4 regions of the Paenibacillus sp. BGI2013 genome follow, and region 2 is predicted to be linked to each of the others. Evidence: riboswitches for the same ligand, from Rfam matches in the RefSeq annotation. Region 2 holds a riboswitch; each other region holds the start of a gene.
What was found. Region 2 has a riboswitch for cyclic di-AMP ahead of CXK86_RS29370 (resuscitation-promoting factor). Riboswitches for the same ligand answer to the same signal wherever they lie in the genome.

Region 1 (4,227 bases), on a different contig from region 2:
GTACTCAGCCATCTTCTCTTCAGCAGCCTTTTTCTCTTCCAGGGCACGTCGAGCCAGATCCAGATTCTGAGCACGTGCCGCCGTATGCGCCTGCTCTTCACGTTTCTTCACAAGAGCTTCCTGCTCTTCGAACAACTGCTTGAATTTCTTCTCAATGGCGATCTGTTGAGCTACTGCTTTCTCCGCATCTTCCAGATCCTCTTGCATGTCACGGATATATTGGTCCGTCATCTTGATTGGATCTTCCGCCTTGTCAATAATGGCGTTGATGTTAGACATAGTTAGATCACGCAAACGTTTGAAAATGGACATTATGTTATTCCTCCTAGTCGATATTACATCGTATATAAACATACATACGTAACAATCTACAACTCGTTTCAATTTTAGCAAATAAAATCAAAACATTGAATGGTTCTTATGTCAGGAAAATCGTTTATCTTTGTTCAGATGATCCTCCATCAACCTCTCTGCAGTCTGCACGATTTCGTCGATCTGCATCCGCGTGATGGAATCAAAATGGATACCCATGATCACCGTAACGGTTACTTTCAGCTGCAAGGCAGCCTTTCGGGCAAGCCGCTCACACAGCTCTTGTTCTTTATGCCCAGGAATATGTACTGTCATCCCGCTTACGCGCTCATGATCCACGTAGAACGTGGCTACTGCGCCAATATGTGCCTTTCCTCCGGTAACGAGAAAAACCTTATCTTCTCCTGCTTCAATCACCTGTAAACGTATGGATTTCAAATCATATGTACTCATACCCATCCACCTATCCTTTTCTATATGTTATATATGGAGGAATTATGGCTGTCATGAGCTAAATCGGCAATGAAACTTCTCACACTGCGCATATTTTATGGAGCTCCCGGGCATACCAAGGAGAACGTCATTTTGGAAAAGGAGGCCGTTATTATGCGCGTACGCCTCATTATGCTAATGGTTATCGTTATTTTTCTCGGAGGATATCATGCTCCAGTTTCATCGCGGGATGTTTCAAGCCCGCCAAGTGAATCCGTATCAGGTTCGGATTCTGCGGAAGAAGAACAACTGACATTGGGACAATTACGTCAAAAATATGCCGATACGTTCAAAACCAATGGTCCTTCAACCAAGAAGGTTGCACTGACTTTTGATGATGTACCTGATCCACGATTTACTCCACAAGTGCTGGATGTATTGAAGAAATACAATGTCAGAGCTACATTCTTTATCGTGGGTAGTCGTGCTGAGAAACATCCGGATCTGGTGAAACGCATCGTTAAGGAAGGGCATATGGTTGGTAATCACAGCTACAATCATCCTGAATTCAGTAAGCTGTCGATGAATGCCTTTCGCAAACAAATTTTACATACCGGGGATATTATTCGACGTTTGGCAGGATATACGCCCAAGATGATTCGGCCGCCTTATGGAGACATTAATGAAGAACAGCTGAGATGGGCTGCCAAACAACACTATAGCATTGTGAACTGGAACGTAGACTCCCTGGACTGGAAAGGCCTTTCAAAGGAACAGGTGAAAGATAACATCCTCTCTGCCGTGAAACCTGGCTCCATCGTTCTGCAACATGCTGGAGGCGGTGTAGGATCAAACCTGAACGGCACGATTGAGGCTTTGCCTGAAATCATTGAGGAATTGCGTAATCGGGGATATGAACTGGTCACCTTGGACGAAATGTTGGGATTGCCAAAGGCCAAAGATTAAGATGAACGTGATAGAAAATAAATTAGAATATTAAAAGGGTGCTGTTCAATCGCGAATTAGCGACTGGCAGACACCCTGTTTGAATTCATTTAAAATGTTATTTTCTCTCTACTTCAGAATGTACAGCTCGATATCCTGAAATCCAAATGAGCTTACAGACTGTTTGCTACCGGGGATAAAGATATCAATCCGGTGACCTTTGATTGCACCACCCACATCCCGCGCTGTGGCTACAAAAGCCTGTTTTGGCAATCCTGGATGGCTATGACCAGTTACCAGTACTTTGGTTCCGAGTGGAATTACACTTGGATCAACTGCAATCGTGCCCAGTTCAAGGTCATTTCCGAAATAATCGACTGCACCCCATCCTCCATTTTCAGACGGATCTGCAGAGTATGCCGTTGCTTTCACGTTAACGGCTTTGCTGTAATCGAATGTTTTACCCCAGGCTTGAACCACTTTGTTATCTGCGTTAACGTCCAAACTTGCTGTGGTAACTGTTTTGGCTGGGGTCTTGCTCTCCGTTGCCGCAGCGGCTGCAACATTGTTTGCCTTACCGGGAATCGTAATTTTCAAACCACCATAAATGTTGTAAGCCGAAATGTCGTTGTTTGCTTTAACCAACGTGTTGAGTGCTACTCCATATTGTTTTGATAAGGTGTAGAAGGTATCCCCTTCTTTGGCCACATGAACTGAATCGGCGTGAGCCGGAACGGCTTGAATGAGCATTGCTGTTGTCATTAATGCTACTGCTGTTTTGGCTATACGTTTCTTGTTAATCATGGTCTTCCTCCCTCATTGTGCCTGCGAAGTTAGTTGTCGGATTCGGATGAGGAGCCCACCCTATAGGTTATTCGTTACATTTGAAACGTTATGTACCCAATTCACCCCAAGCAGTGTGCTGTAGATCTTCCCCCTGCACAATCTGCATCGTTACATCCCCCACACTCCCTGTCCGGAAGTTTCGGCAGAGTTCAATATATCACAATTTTGTAACCTGAACTTGTAGTAATTCTTACCAAATGGTTTTTAGCATGTCATCAACTGTAAGAATACTGGATAATTCAGAAAAGTTGGCGAACCGACTTCTTTATATTTGGTAACAGAAAAGTTACTTTTCCGAATCCACACGTGATTATTATCCATAAAAAAATAGCGTTACCGACTCGAAGTCAGTAACGCTATTTGATCACATCGTTTAGAGTACTTTCGCAAGAAAATCACGTGTACGTGAATTTTTGGGTGCTCCAAACACCTCATCAGGTGTTCCCTCTTCCACAATAACCCCGCCATCCATGAACAGGATTCGGTCTCCCACTTCACGTGCAAAACCCATCTCATGTGTTACGATGACCATCGTCATTCCGCCTTCTGCAAGACGTTTCATGACATCCAGCACTTCACCGACCATCTCAGGGTCCAGTGCCGACGTAGGCTCGTCAAACAGCATCACATGCGGCTGCATGGCCAATGCTCTAGCAATGGCGATCCGCTGTTTCTGTCCACCAGACAGCTGATTCGGGAATGTATCTTTTTTATCGTACAAACCCACGGTGTTAAGCAGATCAGAGGCAATTTTCTCCGCTTCCTGAGTGGATTGTTTCTTCACTTTAATCGGAGCAATCGTGATGTTTTGCTGTACCGTTTTGTGTGGGAACAGGTTGAAGTGCTGGAACACCATGCCCATTTTCTCACGAGTTGCGTTAATGTTATGCTTGGGGTCCGTGATTGACACGCCTTCAAAATCAATCTCTCCTGAGGTAGGCTGTTCCAGCAGATTCAGACAACGCAAGAAAGTACTTTTACCTGAACCGGAAGGACCGATGACCACGACAACCTCACCTTTGCCAATCGTCACGTTTATGCCCCTAAGCACATCGTTATTTCCATAAGATTTGTGTAATTGTCTAACGTCTATCACTTGCACTCAACTTCCTTTCCAGTCGTCCCAGCAGCTTGGACAAAATGAACGTCATTACAAAGTAGATGGCTGCTGCAATTAGAAACGGACTCAACCCTTGGAACGTAATGTTCTTGACCACGCTAGCCTGATACATAATGTCCACCATACCGATAACGGAGATAATGGAGGATTCTTTGATGATAGTTATGAATTCATTACCGATCGCTGGTAATACAGCTTTGAAGGCTTGTGGCAATATGATATAACGCATCGCGGCGCCTCTTCCCATACCTAATGAACGCGCTGCCTCCAACTGACCACGATCCACACCTTGGACACCTGCACGGAAAATCTCCGCCAGATAGGCACCACTATTGATTGAAAGTGTAATGATACCTGCCTGAAGTGCAGTGAAGTTAATGCCAAAGCTCAGGGAAAAACCATAGTAAATAATCATCAACTGTACCAACATCGGTGTGCCACGGATCACTTCAACGTAAGCCGTACCAATCCAGCGCAAGATTGCAACGTCATGCAAACGGAACAAACAGATGATCAATCCAATAATTACCCCGAAGATAACCCCAAGTGCAGACAACAGAAGTGTGTATCCT
Region 2 (4,227 bases):
ATTACCTAATGTCTCGGTATCAGATGTATTGGCAGATTTACTTCCATCCGGTAACTCGTAGTTCTGAAATTATATTGCGGCAAATATTCAAGCGAGCGAAAACACTCCTACAACATGGTTTTCAATTCCGCTTCATGATTGATCCACTCCCTCAATTATTTGAAGGAGAATTATCCGTGGATGAATATTTGCAGTTGGATGAAGCATTAATTCAGACGGCATTTACGCAGTGGCGCAAGGAGGACGATACTGTTCTGAGTGAGTTATGCGAACGTTTTATGGATCGCAAGTTATATAAGTATGTAGAGCTTGAACAGGTCGACTTGACAATGATGGAAGAGATTCGGGAAGCTTTTGTACAGGCTGGCCTCGATCCCGAATATGATCTTGAAATTGATTTTCCTTCGGATAATCCGTATGATGTGTTTCGTCCGGATGAATCCACAGATAAGCAGATCCTTCTTCTGGATCGACAGGACAATTTACGTGAGTTGTCAGAAGTATCTGACATTGTCCGTTCCATCAGTGGGCTTCACCGAGGGAAACATCATTTGTATTACCCGCAAAACAAGGTGGATGCGATTATTCACGAATTACCGTCACATATACGCCCCTATTTCTTGTAATCGTGTGGGTATAATCCGATGAAGAATTTCGATATCAAAACACTTTCTAAAAGAGCTATTTTCCATGATACAGTAATCTGCTTTAATGGGGAGTATATGTAGATCGACATAATTTTGTAAATGCAAGCAGGCAGAATGAGCACAATTAGCAATATATAGATCAGAATATCCGTATATCTTCTATATATTGTAGTTGTGAAGAAACAAACGTAATGATGTAATACACAGATACCCAAAATGTTTTATGTATGAGTCATTGAATTATTGAATTTTACAAATTGGATTTTGAAAAAGAAGATAGTCGTTATTTCGACATGAAGGGAGATACAGACATGATGCTGTTCGACACACATACACATCTGGATGCACCACAATTCGACGAGGACCGCGAGGACATGATTCAGCGTGCTGTGGATGCAGGAGTTGGTCGCATGATCAACATTGGCTTTAACCGGGAGACGATTCCAACCACAATGAAACTCGCCGAAACGTATGACTTTATATATGCAGCTGTTGGGTGGCATCCCGTAGATGCGATCACAATGCAGGAGGGCGATTTGGAGTGGATTGCATCTTTATGCAAGCATGAAAAAGTGGTTGCGATCGGTGAGATTGGATTGGATTATCACTGGGATACTTCACCAAAAGAGATACAGCATCGCGTATTACGACAACAAATTGCTTTGGCGCGTGAAGTGAACATGCCAATTGTCATCCATAATCGGGATGCACATGAGGATATCATAAGAATTTTGCGTGAAGAGAAGGCGGGCGAAGTTGGTGGTGTGATGCACTCGTTCTCGGGCAGTTGGGAAACAGCAAAAAGTTGTCTCGATATGGGCTTCCATCTCTCCTTCGGAGGACCGATCACATTCAAAAATGCAAAGCAGCCCAAAGAGGTGCTGGAGAAGGTTCCTATGGACCGGTTTTTCATTGAAACAGATGCTCCATATTTGACACCTCACCCTTATCGTGGGAAGCGAAATGAGACAGCGCATGTACGTCTGGTTGCAGAGGCAGCTGCGGAAATTAAAGGCATTTCGGTGGAGGAAATTGCTGCAATAACAACCAAAAATGCCATGGAACGATTTGGGATTCGGTAAAAAAACGAGCAAATGAGGTGAAAAAGGCAGGTAAGCGGAGGTAATTTGCCCTTTGATCCAAATAAATCAAGAATATTACAATATTTTAACCAAATATTCAGAAAAACGTACTTGATCAACGCTTTACAACATGCATCAAAACAGGATATCATCTTTTCAGTGAATTGTTGTGCGGAAAATTGGACAGATGTTCGGGGGATGAACAAAGGGACACTTTCCGATGAAACAACATTACTTTCATGAATCAGTCTCGCTGAGTCTCCGTTATCGGAGAGCGGGGGAACCAATAGGGCTTAAACATCGGTGTATTTGGCCGATGCGCAACGTTCGCTGACCCAAAAGCAGCGAAGGGAACTGCGAAGCCGTATTTGATTTCTTCTTTGGGTCTCGGGGTGAATTCAAGGGCGTCCGCCATGAGCGGGTGACCCAAGATAGGGCGGCTCTCTTTCGCCCGAACCCGACAGCTAACCTCGCAAGCGGAAAAAGAGAGGCAACCTCGTGCATGAATTTCCGATATTCAGAATCATTCGGAAGCCACGAAAGAGTTCCTCTTACACTCTTTCTTTGGCTTTTTTGTTTTTGAATAAAAGAAATATTGTCATCATACGGTAGGTATTCAGGAGGATGACATCATGTTGCGAAGATTGATTCATGGTGCAGAACCGGATTATGTTGGTCCAATCTGTGTTCTGTAGAAAATTTGGTATAGTCACGTCAAAGACATCATGCATTACTTTAGACGGCGAGGCTATGAAGGAGGACGGAGAAGTGGGCACATTCCAACCAGAAGAGACCCATGAGTCACGATCATCCAGTAAGTCTTTCGCGTTGCGGTGGAAGCATGAGAACATGCGTCAAATGGCATTGATCGCGATTTTCTCAATTGCGCTTACAATCATGATCTTGTTAGTCGTTTACGGTCAGGCCGGGAAACAAATTTCACTGGTTATTGATGGCAAAGCTCAGGTGGTAGAGACTCGTACAGGAATGCTTCAGGAAATGCTGGAGGAGCAGTCGATCACAGTCAGCCCTCACGATAAGGTATCCATGTCCATGAATGGGGCGATTACAGATGGAGACCGAATCGTTATTGAGCGGGCCGTTCCAGTTAACATTACGGCAGACGGAGACACCAAGACTCTGTATACAACCGATTCATCGGTAGAAGATGCAATTCAAAAATCAGGTATTCAAGTTGAAAGTAATGATAAAGTGTATCCGGCGCTTGGAACTGCGATCAAAGCGGAGATGAAGATCCGTGTAGTGCGCGTAACAAAGCGTACAGTGGAAGTAGAGCAACCGATCGCTTACAAAGTCATTAAAACGGCTGACCCTAGCTTGTACAAAGGGGATAACCGAGTCGTTGTGAACGGCAAAGAAGGCACAATTGTACAGCATATCGAAAAGGTATTTCAGGATGGAGAATTGGTCTCCAAAAAAATGGTCGGCAAATCTGTCGCGAATAATCGTGTAGATAAAGTGATCGCTGTCGGCACCAAAGCAAAACCGGTCGTGAAAGAACCTGAGATTCAGACCGTATCGGCTCAAACGTCAACAACCAAAAAGGCTACAACAACGAACTCGAAGAAAACATCTGCCTCGGGCAGCAAAGTGATTACCGTATCCGGGACTTCTTTTAAATACTCCAAAGTACTTAAAAATGTATCCATGACTGCCTACTCTTCCGAAGAGCCTGGCATTGGAACTAAAACAGCTTCCGGTACTCGTGTAACGGAAGGGCGCACCATTGCGGTTGATCCCAAAGTCATTCCAATTGGCTGGTGGGTATATATCGAAGGTCTGGGATTCCGTCGTGCGGAAGATACAGGCGGTGCCATTAAAGGCAACAAAATTGATGTGTATTATGACAGTGTGAAGCATGCCCTGAATTTTGGACGTAAGAAAGGCAAGACGGTCTACGTGATCGGTCCGGTGAAGCCGGAAGCGAACTAAAATCGTTTTACTTTGAAATGGGAATGCTATAAAATAGTTGCATGAATGATTCATGCGGAATATGCGGCGGAGGAGTCTGAATTCAGTCTCCCCCGCCGTTTGGCAGAGAAGAGGATATTCCTCTTCTTTTTGCGTTAGAAAGGAAGAAATGGAACATGATAAAAGAAGTCATTGTGGTGGAAGGCCGTGACGATACGGTAGCTATCCGTCGGGCCGTGGAAGCCGATACCATAGAAACAGGTGGATCAGCCATCAACCAACGCATTCTGAAGCGGATTGCGCTTGCTCAGGAGAGACGGGGAGTCATTGTACTGACAGATCCGGATCATGCTGGCGAACGCATTCGTAAAATCATTGCGAACAAGGTGCCTGGCTGCAAACATGCCTTCATTCCGGAAGCCGATGCAACGCGCAAAGGGGACATTGGGGTGGAGAATGCCTCACCAGAGGCGATCCGTCATGCTCTGGCGCGCGTACATACTTCATACGAAGGTGCTCCGAGCCTGATCGATTGGGAGGACCTGATCGCGGCAGGACTTATTGTG
Region 3 (4,227 bases), on a different contig from region 2:
ATCAAAATTATCGAGCGTTCTGGCGCGGAACTCGTCGGATTCGGCGTTGTGGTCGAGAAAAGTTTCCAGGCAGGGGCACGCACGATTCGTGAACAGGGTATTCCGGTGGAAGCCTTGGTACGCATTCGTTCCCTGAACGATGGTACGGTACAATTTGACGATAACGAAATGTGACATTTTAAAGGAATAGGGCCTATTTTTTGAACTATGCCTTTGCATGACCGCCGATTTCATTTATAATGGGGTTATGTTAGGGAGAGGAGGCAACACCATGGGGAACCAACCGGCAACAGAACAATTTTTTAATGATAAGCTGGCGGAATCGAAAGTTCATTTTGAACGTGCCCTGGATTGTAAACATACGGAATTCGATGACCTTTATCCCTATATGATTGAACATCCTCAATTTTTCTGGTACAAACGCTATGTTGCCTGGTCAGAATTACTGACGATTGTAGGCTTGTGCGAAGAGTTGTCCTTCTCTTGGAAAGAACAATTTACACCGCATCAAGTGGAGTACCTTGAAGAACGTGTGATGTCCGCCAAAGTGCTTGATTTTTGGTTCGAGAAGAACGACAGCAAAGAGCACGCGCAGCGGTAACTTTCAGTCGGGACATAATTTCGAATGACATGACAGTCCAATACAGTCACGTGAGACCTAAATGACTTTTCATTTAGGTCTCTTTTTGTAAATAAATTTGAAATATAGGAGCCATGAAGATGATTAGTGATACAGAATTGGACGCCCTGCGTCTGTCAGGTGAGAAAGTTAGAGTCGTACGGGACGAGCTGGAATCGAACGACGTGAAAGGGATTGTGGTTGCCTGGGATGGCGAGCAGGTACTTATCCGTCGTCAGAATCGACGTGTCGTTAAGCTGGACCGAGGTTACAGCTATCAGCTGTTCAGCGAGCCGCGCCAGAGTCCACTTAGTGAGTAACAGCTTATAATTATGGCAGAGCCATGCGCGTTAAATGTTTGGAATTACCATGATTTCTTGGCATAAATGACTCACTCGGGAGAGAAGATAGGTACAGTGAGGAAGATCTGTAACTATAGCCGAGAGGGTGTGCTACAAGCCATGACATTGATGAATGATAAAGTTCATGCCTACAAGGATCAGATTGGAGCATTAAGCGATGTACTGCCAGGTGTGGTGAAGTCGTATCATGAGTTTACCGGAGAATGTTTCCAACCTGGCGTGATTGATGCGAAGACAAAACAGCTAATTGCGCTTGGCATTGGATTATTCGCCAACAATGAGGTATGTACTTTCTACCATGTAGAAGAAGCCCGGGCCAAGGGAGCAACAGATCAGGAGATTATGGAGACCGTTGCGGTGGCCGGAGCTGTTGGAGGAGGACATGCCCTGTCTCAGGGTGCGATGCGAGTGCAGAAGGCGCTGCATTAGTAAGCAATGCAACATTCATTTTTAAGTGCAAAAAAGGCATCCGGTTAATAACCGATGCCTTTTTGTATGTGAATCACATTTTACCTAACATTTTATCATACATAAACTGTCCAGTTACCCGACGTGCTGTTACATAACGATCATTGAAGTATGGATTCGATAACTTCGTGATGCTTACACCTTTACTGCTGGAGGCATGAGCGAATTGTCCGCCGCCGATATATACACCTGTATGTGAAATGCCTTTGCCTGTTGTATTAAAGAACACCAGATCACCTGTCCGAACATTGCTCTTGGATACGGGAGTACCTGCTTTGGCTTGCTGCTGCGAAGTACGTGGCAATTCAATGCTGTATTTGTTGAAAAGATATCTCATAAAACCAGAACAGTCGAAGCCGGCTACAGTTGTGCCACCCCATTTGTAAGGAATACCTGTCATGTTGTTCACTACGGAGTTGATACTGCTTGCCTCTGTGCTTGTTGCCCCGGATGTAAATAATACAGCTGCTCCAAAAATGGAGATAATCAGTTTTTTCAAAATCAATGTTCTCCCTTCGATGCCTACGGAGTTAGCTAAGGGTTCGGTAGAAGGTTCCCTATATTTCCTATGTATAAGAATAATTCACCCAAATTGGTTCCCCCGTTTTCAAACATGAAACTCGGCAATGAATAATTAAGTTTTTGTAACTATTTGAAACTATATTGCATAAATGCGTAATTGTCAAACCCATTTAAAACCCTTCGTAATACCTCAATGTTAGCGGAATTAAGGTTTTTATATGAAAGAAGGGATCAAGTTTGGATATCATTCATGACAAAAACGTCATTATTGGTTCGCTTAAGACGAATTTGGATAAATAAATAGGTTTGTCATGAGTTAAAAGAACTATCCCGTTATGTAGAATTAGAGAGATTATATTCATTAAGTTGCATATATTGACAAAAATCGATTTTTTGCATATTATCTGATTATCCAATCCACATATTGGATTAAAATTGATTTTATTATGCGATAAATACAAATAAAGGAGGTTTGGGGCGTATATCATACGTAAAGTAGAAGTGGAAGATTTATAAAAACGAACATAGGAGAGTGTTACATTTGAAAGCGAAGAAAATAATTACTTTTGTCCTGGCATGTACGATGGTGTTCTCAGTAGTTGGAATGGCAGTTCTCCCTGTAGGGACGGTATCTGCTGCAGATGCGTCGGGTACTACAGCGAGTATTTCTGATATTTTGAAGAACCAGCTGCCGGATGGAGGTTGGAGAAAAGATTATAAACAGACAAGTGGAGAGTGGGCAAAGTCCACGATAGACAACAAGGCTACATACTCAGAAATTAGAAGATTGGCGAAGGAATTTAAAAAGACGAATGATCCGCGTTACTCCACAGCTGCAATCAAAGGAATTAACTTTTTGATCAACATGCAGTATTCAAACGGCGGGTGGCCACAAGTTTACCAAAGCTCCGGATACCACAAGCACATCACTTACAATGATGATGCCATGATTAATGTAATGATCATGCTGGATGAAGTAGCAGCACGCAAAGGTGATTTCTCATTTATCGACAGCACACTTGCTAACCGCAGTAAAAATTCAGTTGCCAAAGGTGTGGAGGCGATTCTGAATACACAGGTCGTTTCAGGTGGTAAGCTGACAGCATGGGGACAACAACATGATTCCAGCTCTCTTAAACCAGCGAGCGCAAGAATCTACGAAGTGCCATCACTGACAGCTGGAGAGAGTGTAACGATTGTTAAATTTCTGAAAACCAGACCTGCTAACGCTAAAATTACCGCATCCATTAAAGGAGCGGAGGCTTGGTTTAACAAAGTGAAAATTACGGGTTACAAGTATGAAAGAGCTAATGGAGATAGTAAAATTATCGCTGATTCCAAAGCTGCACCAATTTGGGCACGCTTCTATGAGATCGGAACGGATAAACCAATCTTTATTGGTCGTGACGGGGTAGTTAAATACAAATTAAGTGATATTGATAAAGAAAGAAGAGGCGGTTATGCATGGTATGGCAACTGGCCTTCCAAGCTGTAATTTGTAGTATGCTTCCGTTTTAATGAACCAAACTATTAGCAGCAGTTAAAGGTAAAGCCCGAATCGACATGGACGTCTGATTCGGGCTTTATTGTTATTATTTTCAGTGTTGACATGATAGATTACGCATGATATATTATTTCTTGTCGCCGATATGGATGACGGAGATACAATATGCGGTCGTGGCGGAATTGGCAGACGCGCACGGTTCAGGTCCGTGTGGGCTAACCCCCGTGGAGGTTCGAGTCCTCTCGACCGCATCTAATAAAAAGACTCCTTAAGCTAACGCTTAAGGAGTCTTTTTTTGCATTTTTTGATATAACACTAACTTTAGTGATGAGTATTCAAGAGGTTAGTGCTTAGCTGCACGTACAGCAAATGTCTTCCATCAGCCATACGGAACGTTTATTGTGCTGCGGTAACATTAACGCTGTCAATATTCGGTCCTTCCGATCCGGTGGTAACCACTTTCAATGTATTGGTCCCCGTGTTCATGGGGACCTGTATTGTTTTTTCAACCCAAGTGGACCAGCTTCCCGTAGCCGGAAAGGGCTCGTTGCTAATAACTTTGGTTCCGTTCACAAAAATGTCGAGGTTCCGAGTGCCGCTTTCCAGCGCATAACGAAACTTTACGTTTTTGGTACCTGTTGTTGTGTTATTAATGCCGTTCCATTGAATGGCCGAACCAGTCATCGCATTGAAGTTAACATACCCGGAGCCAGTGTAACCGGGGTAGATTGTTTCAATGGCAGCTTCCGTAA
Region 4 (4,227 bases), on a different contig from region 2:
TAAATTTAATGTATTAAATCTGGAATTTAATATTTGTGTTATTTTATATAACTTATCGTGTTATTTATGTGGCGAAGTGCAGGGAGGACTATATAAGGAAGGACTATATATAAATGAATCAACAAGATCGGCTCAAGCCGGAAAAGAGGGGATCAAATCTAATGATATGCAGTTCATGGGTAAAGATGACGAGATTATGCGATTTTTGATGAAAATGCCTAGCTGAAAAAGAAGTATTAAATAATACTTTACTTTTAGTTCTGAACCCGGTATAATCAATTCTGTTGCCGATTATTTACGACATGCGGTCGTGGTGGAATGGCAGACACGCTATCTTGAGGGGGTAGTGGGCGTATGCCCGTGGAGGTTCGAGTCCTCTCGACCGCATCATATGAACGATTAAAAAGAAGCTTTCCATTAATGGGAAGCTTCTTTTTTTTGTCTTTTTCGAACAGTATGACATCTGGGTTGAAAAAAGGCCATCCATTACCGGAGGAATGTTGCTCTACCTTCCGGCTACGGGTGGCCTGTGTATTATTTTTGCAGCAAATTCTTGATATCTTCTTCAATCTTGTCCGGTGTTGTTTTGGGAGCATAACGTTTAATGACCTGTCCGTTCTGATCCACGAGGAATTTGGTGAAATTCCATTTGATTGCTTTGGAGCCGAGCAGGCCAGGAGCTTCTGTGCTCAGGTGTTGGAAAAGAGGGTGAGCGCTTGAGCCGTTCACATCAATTTTCTCAAACATGGGGAAGCTCACGCCATAATTCATCTGACAGAACTCGGCAATATCGTCGGAAGATCCTTTTTCCTGTGCAAACTGGTTGCTTGGGAAACCAAGCACTTCAAATGGAGCATCTTGAAATTTGTCTTGCAATTCTTGCAGACCTTTGAATTGAGGGGTAAGGCCGCATGAGCTTGCCGTATTCACAATCAGGAGCACTTTGTCACGGTAGTCGGACATTTCAACTTCTTGACCGCGAAGGGTATTCACTTTGTAATCGTAGACTGTCATCTAAATCGCCTCCATTTATTTACTCTTATATCTTCTATTATATTGGTTGCAATTAAATATTGCAAAACTAATATGGTGTTAAAAGAATCAAAACAGGCAAGTTGTGCAGAATACGTGAATGAATTGCGAAGTGATTTACGCCAGAGTGAGAATTAGATAGCCTTGAAGAGATAGATAGAGTATAACTTTGTTGTAAGCGTTATTATGGATAGGAATTGGCAAAAATCTGCCGATTTGGTGATCTGGGCGGACTTTACACCGACATGGCATGGGTGTATGATTCATAACGTAATTTCAATTTAAACTAAAATGTACTTGAAAAACGAAACAAACGATAATATCGCTCGATCTTATCCTTAAGATATACGAACGATGTTTTAATCGCTGAGTTTCCATTCATTGATGAGTGGAAAACGGGGGAACCAACGGAATGCGCTGTCCAGGACAGTGGGCATTCATGGGGTGAATTTTCCGGTGACAGCCGGAAATAGGGCGACTCTCGCGCCCGAATCCGTCAGCTAACCTCGTAAGCGTTAAAGGGAGAGGCAACAAGCCGTACGCTGGTTCATGGTGTTTTCGCCATGGGTTATTTAAGAAGCGTTCGGGAGGCCTTGGTCCCCCACGCTTCTTTTTTGTTGTCTTTTCACGCCAAGGGAGGAACGAATGATGGATACTGAGATGGTCTTAGTGACTGCTCCAAATGAAGCAGGACGCAAATTTATCAAATTGCTGATGTACAAAAAAATGCCGTTTGCCGTTCTAACCAACAGTGCAGGGGAAGAGCGAAGACTCCGTAGAATCGGAGTAGAACATGTCATTCGCATGAATACGGCTGCAGCTCAAAAATGGTTTTTGCCGCAGGGCAGCGTAGGCAACGTGTTTATTTTCGAGAACAGTCTGAATCTGACCTGTCGTTATTTACAGATCTGCCGTTCATGGACATCGAAATCCCTGTGCGTCATTACGGAGCAGAGTCATCCTAAGGGCATCTATCGGGGCATGGGCGCAGACCGGATTGTATATTCGCTCAATGGGGAAGTTGGCTTTCTCCTCAATGGTTAATGCCATAGCTTCTGATTGCTCAGGTGTAAGGTGCCTGTTATAATTGAATGTATTAGAATCAATTTCAGAATTCACTCAAGGTATTATGAAATTGATTCATCGATAAACGGAAGTTTGAGGAGACTCATGCAGGATGGTGAGTCTTCTTTTTTATGGTTTCTATAGGTTGTTCAAAAAGTCCGCTTTTGATTACGAAGGATGCCTAACGGCATCATCAGCATCGAATATGAAATTCAGCCGAAATGTCCGTGGCTCACGTAGTTTTCCCTACGCTCCGCTACTCCATTTCTAGCTTCATTCCATCTTCTTGGTACTGAAAACCAGACTTTTTGAACTCGATTAGGATCAGGAATCACCTGTGGCTTACAAGGAGGAATTGGCGTGCCGGATGTAGGTGGATTGAAATGGTTGTTTTTTGATGTTGGAGATACGCTGGTGGATGAATGGGAGCCGGTTGATGATATTATCGGACAGTTTGTCCGTGAAGCTTGTGCTTTGGGGTATCCGGTGACAATTGAGGCGGTACGCGAACTGTTCGCGAGCTGTTACCGAAAATATGAGCAATGGCCTATGAGAGTGGCGATTCGCACATTTGTTGAAGACGAGGGGCATCAAAAACAGATTCAGGACAAGCTGAAGTTTCAAAAAGATCTTGAACGTCCTTTTCCTTCAGCAGATTTTGTTCTTCAGCAGTTGTCACGGCATTATCGCATTGGCATTATTGCCAATCAGAGTCCTGGAACGGAAGAGAGACTGGAGAGTTACGGCTTGCGGAAGTATGTTGATGTTCTGGCATGTTCAGCTGAAGAAGGAGTGTCCAAGCCAGACCCTGAGTTATACGCTGTGGCCTTGAAGCAGGCAGGTTGTGAACCGGAGGAAGCCGTCATGATCGGAGATCGGATCGATAACGACATTATACCTGCTCGGAATCTGGGCATGCGTACGATTCGAATTATGCAGGGTTACGGAAGATTCCAGCCAGATCTATCGGATGACAAACGTGCGGATTGGACTGTTGAATCATTGGATCAACTCTTGCCGTTACTGATGCCAAATCAGGATTAGATTCAGATGGTTGTTTATTGGATTGCAACAATAAAGGCTGATCAACTGGGTATAAAATACCGGAGTTGATCAGCCTTTTTAGTATTTAGCCAATTAAAATGAGATTAGAACAACCGGATCGTCTGAATGATCAGATATACATTCAGCACAACGATAATCGCGGCAATGACCCATGAGATGATTTTGAGCCACAATTTGTTGGCGAATGCACCCATGCTTTTTTTATCACTTGTGAACATCACCAGGGGAATTACAGCAAAGGGCAATTGAAGCGACAGCACGACCTGGCTCAAAATGAGCAGTTCTTCTGTGCCATGTTCTCCTGCAATGGCTGTCACAATTACCGCCGGGATGATGGCGATCAGACGTGTGACCAGTCTGCGTAGCCAAGCCGGAATTCGAATGTTCAGGAAACCTTCCATAACGATCTGCCCAGCGAGTGTACCTGTAAGGGTAGAGTTCTGACCTGATGCTAACAGCGCCACACCGAACAGGATACTTGCGACCGTAGTACCCAATAGAGGTGTCAGCAGATGATAGGCATCAGCGATCTCAGCAACCTGCGTCATACCAGCACTGTGAAATACAGCGGCAGATACAATCAGGATGGCTGCATTGATGAACAGGGCCAGTGTCAGCGCAATCGTAGAATCCATGGTCGAGTACCGAATGGCTTCTTTTTTGCCCTGTGGTGTCTGTTCGATCTGACGGGTCTGCACAATGGAAGAATGCAGGTACAGATTATGCGGCATCACGGTTGCTCCGATAATACCAATGGCAATATAGAGCATAGCCGGGTTTTGCAGGATCTCAACATTTGGTACAAAACCATGGAGAACACCGCCCATATCCGGTTTTGCCAGAAACAGATCAATCCCGAAGCAGAGGGCAATTGTTGCCATCAGCACAATGACGAGAGTTTCCAAAGCGCGGAAGCCTTTGTTTTGCAGAACAAGAATCAGGAGTACATCAACTGCGGTGATGATAACGCCGTATAACATGGGGATGTTAAATAACAGTTTTAATGCGATGGCAGAACCAATGACTTCAGCCAGATCGGTAGCTGCAATGGCAAGCTCACACAGA

Region 1: linked by a shared signal. The riboswitch ahead of CXK86_RS10770 (3D domain-containing protein) and the one ahead of CXK86_RS29370 (resuscitation-promoting factor) in region 2 are both predicted to bind cyclic di-AMP.
Region 3: linked by a shared signal. The riboswitch ahead of CXK86_RS02150 (C40 family peptidase) and the one ahead of CXK86_RS29370 (resuscitation-promoting factor) in region 2 are both predicted to bind cyclic di-AMP.
Region 4: linked by a shared signal. The riboswitch ahead of CXK86_RS16395 (hypothetical protein) and the one ahead of CXK86_RS29370 (resuscitation-promoting factor) in region 2 are both predicted to bind cyclic di-AMP.

What each region holds. Positions count from the first base shown of each region.
Region 1 is NZ_PJFA01000003.1:758,601-762,827, reverse strand. It holds gene CXK86_RS10785 (PspA/IM30 family protein) at 1-312, opposite strand, end outside; gene lpdD (prenylated flavin chaperone LpdD) at 424-765, opposite strand; gene CXK86_RS10775 (polysaccharide deacetylase family protein) at 919-1,710, shown strand; gene CXK86_RS10770 (3D domain-containing protein) at 1,819-2,493, opposite strand; cyclic di-AMP (ydaO/yuaA leader) riboswitch at 2,496-2,690, opposite strand; gene CXK86_RS10765 (amino acid ABC transporter ATP-binding protein) at 2,909-3,631, opposite strand; gene CXK86_RS10760 (ABC transporter substrate-binding protein/permease) at 3,618-4,227, opposite strand, start outside.
Region 2 is NZ_PJFA01000020.1:14,118-18,344, forward strand. It holds gene CXK86_RS29360 (HD domain-containing protein) at 1-626, shown strand, start outside; gene CXK86_RS29365 (TatD family hydrolase) at 959-1,729, shown strand; cyclic di-AMP (ydaO/yuaA leader) riboswitch at 1,971-2,224, shown strand; gene CXK86_RS29370 (resuscitation-promoting factor) at 2,498-3,682, shown strand; gene rnmV (ribonuclease M5) at 3,838-4,227, shown strand, end outside.
Region 3 is NZ_PJFA01000001.1:471,237-475,463, forward strand. It holds gene CXK86_RS02130 (xanthine phosphoribosyltransferase) at 1-174, shown strand, start outside; gene CXK86_RS02135 (hypothetical protein) at 272-601, shown strand; gene CXK86_RS02140 (hypothetical protein) at 721-939, shown strand; gene CXK86_RS02145 (carboxymuconolactone decarboxylase family protein) at 1,081-1,410, shown strand; gene CXK86_RS02150 (C40 family peptidase) at 1,484-1,948, opposite strand; cyclic di-AMP (ydaO/yuaA leader) riboswitch at 1,954-2,085, opposite strand; gene pelA (pectate lyase) at 2,504-3,466, shown strand; tRNA gene CXK86_RS02160 (tRNA-Leu) at 3,643-3,726, shown strand; gene xynC (glucuronoarabinoxylan endo-1,4-beta-xylanase XynC) at 3,872-4,227, opposite strand, start outside.
Region 4 is NZ_PJFA01000006.1:101,272-105,498, reverse strand. It holds tRNA gene CXK86_RS16405 (tRNA-Leu) at 305-387, shown strand; gene CXK86_RS16400 (glutathione peroxidase) at 535-1,014, opposite strand; cyclic di-AMP (ydaO/yuaA leader) riboswitch at 1,387-1,562, shown strand; gene CXK86_RS16395 (hypothetical protein) at 1,681-2,076, shown strand; gene CXK86_RS16390 (HAD family hydrolase) at 2,458-3,141, shown strand; gene CXK86_RS16385 (Nramp family divalent metal transporter) at 3,246-4,227, opposite strand, start outside.